2 regions of the Mucilaginibacter sp. P1_D10 genome follow, and region 2 is predicted to be linked to the other one. Evidence: riboswitches for the same ligand, from Rfam matches in the RefSeq annotation. Region 2 holds a riboswitch; the other holds the start of a gene.
What was found. Region 2 has a riboswitch for S-adenosylmethionine ahead of AC1DYT_RS18885 (cysteine desulfurase family protein). Riboswitches for the same ligand answer to the same signal wherever they lie in the genome.

Region 1 (2,206 bases), on a different contig from region 2:
GTTGGGCTGGAGCATATAGATGATTTGATTGCGGATATGGAGCAGGCGTTGGGGTAAGGGAACTAACCCTTGCAGGGATAGCTTGCGAGCACCAAGCCCTCCTACGGAGTGCAAAATTAACTGGGCCGTTTTTCTACCAACCAATTGTCCCGATGGGACAATGAAGGAATATGCGCCTGCTTGATTCAGAAATGTGATTTTATGATATCAGATTAATACATTTCTAAACAACTAAAAGTTTCTCGCATCCCATCGGGATGCCTGGTTGGTAGAAAAAATAAGTAAATTGGCTCGTTCCATAGGAACGAATGGTGGTTCGCAAATATGATTGACCGACATGGCTAACAGTTATACCCAGCTTCATATCCAATTTGTATTTGCCGTAAAATACCGTGGTGCCCTTATTGATAGCGCATGGAAAGTGCGGCTGCATCAATACATTACCGGCATCTTCCAGCAAAACGAACACAAAATGCTGCAAATAAACAGCATGCCCGATCATATTCATATTTTTATAGGCATGAGGCCGCATCAATCGATATCCTCGTTAGTGCAGAATGTGAAAACGGAAAGCACTAAGTGGATAAAGGCACAGGAATTCTGTCAGCAACCGTTTGCATGGCAAGAAGGATATGGTGCGTTTTCGTATGGAAAAAGCCAAATTGATCAGGTTGTTAGGTATATTAAAAACCAGGAAAAACACCATCATAAGAAAACCTTTTTAGAAGAATATCGCGAATTCCTAACGGCGTTTGAAATAGACTGGGATGAGAAATACATCTTCAAAGAATTGGAATAGTCGCGAACACCAGGCGTTCCTATGGAACGCTTAAGAGATTCTTTCAATATTTCTACCAACCAGTTGTCCCGATGGGACAAAGCCAGACACAATAACATTACGGATGTTGATTAATATGTCGTCTTCGCGCTTTTGGGTAAAAAAAACGCTTATTACAAGGTGCTATCCTACCACTCACAATAAAATTAAAATATTATTTGGATATTAAAACGGCATTGCCCTATATTTGCCCACGTTAATCGGTAGAGATACCTTAATCAATTCCCCTCAAAAGGATTTTGGTTTATAAAGAAGCGGCGAGAGATCAGGCTCGAAAACCCGCTGGCAACCCTCCAAATTGGAGAAGGTGCCAATTCCTGTCCCGGAAAAAGAATACCGGGGGATATAAATTTTTAATCATGAAAAGTACAATTTACGTAGCTCAGCAAAACAACCAGCAATCCCAATCGGGACTATCTTCTGCATACAACCAAATTATTGGCTGTATTTGCATGTGTTGCTGCTGCTAATCCCGTAACACGTTCCCCCTTTTTATTTTCCGGAAGCACGCGTGATACCCTAAAGGATATGCTTATCCTATCGTAATTAAATATTTTTCATACAAAACCCTTTAAATCTACAGATTATGTCAAACTTGAAATTCGAAACCTTACAACTGCATGCAGGCCAGGAGGCCGACCCTACCACAGGCGCGCGCGCCGTTCCTTTGTACCAAACTACCTCATACGTTTTCAATAGTGCCGAACATGGTGCCAACCTGTTTGCGCTGAAGGAATTCGGCAATATATATACCCGCCTCATGAACCCTACTACCGATGTGTTCGAAAAACGCATCGCGGCTTTAGAGGGCGGCGTAGCGGCTTTGGCAACAGGTTCCGGCCAGGCGGCGCAATTCCTGGCGTTGAATAATATACTGCAGGTTGGCGATAACTTCGTTACCTCGCCATACTTGTATGGCGGCACTTACAATCAGTTTAAAGTTGCCTTTAAGCGTTTGGGGATAGACGCGCGTTTTGCTGCCGATGACACCGCCGAAAGCATAGAGCCGCTTATCGACGATAAAACCAAAGCAATCTACGTGGAAACCATAGGAAATCCCGGCTTTAACATCCCCGATTTCGAAAAATTGGCAGCACTGGCCAACAAACACGATCTGCCGCTAATAGTAGATAATACATTCGCTGCAGGCGGTTACCTTTTCCGCCCATTGCAACACGGTGCGCACGTGGTGGTAGAATCTACCACCAAATGGATAAACGGCCACGGTACCAGCATTGGCGGCGCTATTATAGATGGCGGTAACTATAACTGGGGCAATGGCAAATACCCGCAATTTACTGAGCCATCAGAAGGGTACCATGGTTTGGTTTTTGCCGATGTATTTGGCATCAACGGGCCCTTCGGTAA
Region 2 (2,206 bases):
CAACCATAGCGCAGAGGAACCGGGCCCGCCGTTAAACACAAAGGTAATGGGGCGTTTTGCAGCACTAACGTTATTATCAAGGCTGTAGGCCACGTAAAAAACATTAGCCGCAGCACGGCCTTTCGAATGACCTATACCCAGGTATCCCGCCTTTGCCCTATAAGCCAGCTTTTTGCCATTTAAGGCTATGGTATGCGAAGTTACCGCAGTGCTAAAGGCCGCAGGCCCCGCCGCAACATCTTCAGACGGGCGGTGGGCAAATTCAGACCAGGAAGTAGAAAGTAAAGCAATAGTGCCGGCCAGCAAAATAGTGGCAACAAAACGCAGGTTGATTGTAACAGTAAAAGAAGAAGGTAACATGGGAGGCAAATAATATTTTTAATAAACTGAGCTTGTTTGTGCTTGGGAGGTTAGCAACAACAGCTGCACATACCCATCTGAGGCATGGGCATTCGCATTAAAAATTGATTATTTAAACCTTGGGTTATCATTATAAAACACAGTACCGCTAATTGCGGATGCTGCAAATGTAATGGTAAATTTCGTTTTCTCAAATTTTTTCTATAATTTCTATGGGATTAATAGAATTTATTTACATTTGCATCGAAACGTTCTTTTAAACTTATCCAGAAAGACCGAGGGAATGGCCCTATGACGTCTTGGCAACCTATTATTTAAGGTGCTAATTCCAACTCCTGCCAAAACAGGAGAAAGATAAGAGTGCAAGTTTTCAACTTGTTAAGCGGTAAATCTCACCTCGCTTTCTGGCCTGTTTAAATCAAAATTTAATTAAATTACCATGAAAGTTTACCTCGACAACGCCGCTACCACCCCACTTGATAAACAAGTGTTTGAAGCCATGACGCCATATCTGCTCAATCATTTCGGCAACCCATCATCGCATCATCAGCACGGTCGCGAAGCAAAACAAGCTATCGAAAGCTGCCGAAAAACCATTGCCGGTTTGCTCAATGCTTCGCCAAACGAAATCATTTTTACATCGGGCGGCACCGAAGCCGATAATACTGCCATATTAACGGCCGTACGCAACGCCGGCGTAAAGCATGTAATTACCACAAGGTTCGAGCATCATGCCGTGTTAAGTTTGCTGGAGCACCTCAAAAAAACCGGCGAAATATCGGTAAGCTTCATCGCTCATGACGAAAAAGGAAACCTGGATCTTAGTCATTTAGCATATTTACTAAGCACCAACCCGCGCAGCCTGGTATCGGTAATGCACGCCAACAACGAAATTGGCAATCTTAACGATATTGAACAGATAGGCAACATCTGCGAAAAACACGATGCGCTTTTCCATACCGATACGGTGCAAACCATAGGCCATTACCGGCACGATGTAAGCAAGCTTAAAGTTCATTTCCTGGCTGCCTCTGCCCACAAATTCCACGGGCCAAAAGGTATAGGCTTTTTATATTGTCGGCAGGGCCTAAGGCCGGCCAAATTACTACACGGCGGCGGCCAGGAAAGAGCGTTGCGTGCAGGCACAGAAAACATCCCCGGTATAATCGGCCTTACCAAAGCATTGCAACTGGCCTATGCCGATATAAACGAGCACCGGCAATACATACAGCAATTGAAAGACCAGCTGATTGCCGGGCTTACCGAAACGCTGCGGGGCGTAAATTTCAACGGAAATTCGGCCATTGCGGATAAAAGCTTATATACCGTACTCAGCATCAATGTGCCATCGTTAAACCCCGACCTGCTCCGATGTTTGGACGAGTATGGCATATCTGTATCGGGCGGGAGTGCCTGCAGCAGTGGCTCATCGTCGCACGTGCTTCGTGCGCTCGGCGTTGAAGCGGGTAGAGATACCATCCGATTCTCTTTTAGCAAATTCAACACCCCGGAAGAGATAAATTATGCCGCCGGTAAACTTGCGGCTATTTATCAGCTGATTGCGGCATAATTGCGCAAAGCCGGCCAGTCCCGTTTCCTGTCAGTTTTTTATTGATAAGAACAGGGTGCACGGCAAAAACATATACGGGTTGTTCCGAGTACACAACAAAAACAAGGTGGAGTGGCCGAGTGGTTAGGCGGGAGCCTGCAAAACTCCTTACGATGGTTCGAACCCATCCTCACACCTCCCATAATTAAAAAATGAAATTAAGCTATTTATATATCTTGTTGGCCGTCCTTATTATATGCTCTGCGGCCACTGCGCGTGGTTGCGTGCCTGATACGC

Region 1: linked by a shared signal. The riboswitch ahead of AC1DYT_RS08755 (O-acetylhomoserine aminocarboxypropyltransferase/cysteine synthase family protein) and the one ahead of AC1DYT_RS18885 (cysteine desulfurase family protein) in region 2 are both predicted to bind S-adenosylmethionine.

Annotation. Positions count from the first base shown of each region.
Region 1 covers NZ_JBFUAP010000004.1:458,271-460,476, forward strand. Annotated here, with positions in the region: gene AC1DYT_RS08745 (trans-sulfuration enzyme family protein) at 1-57, shown strand, start outside; gene tnpA (IS200/IS605 family transposase) at 338-799, shown strand; SAM riboswitch class I at 1,080-1,190, shown strand; gene AC1DYT_RS08755 (O-acetylhomoserine aminocarboxypropyltransferase/cysteine synthase family protein) at 1,425-2,206, shown strand, end outside.
Region 2 covers NZ_JBFUAP010000012.1:27,676-29,881, forward strand. Annotated here, with positions in the region: gene AC1DYT_RS18880 (S10 family peptidase) at 1-360, opposite strand, end outside; SAM riboswitch class I at 620-721, shown strand; gene AC1DYT_RS18885 (cysteine desulfurase family protein) at 800-1,930, shown strand; tRNA gene AC1DYT_RS18890 (tRNA-Cys) at 2,036-2,107, shown strand; gene AC1DYT_RS18895 (PIG-L family deacetylase) at 2,122-2,206, shown strand, end outside.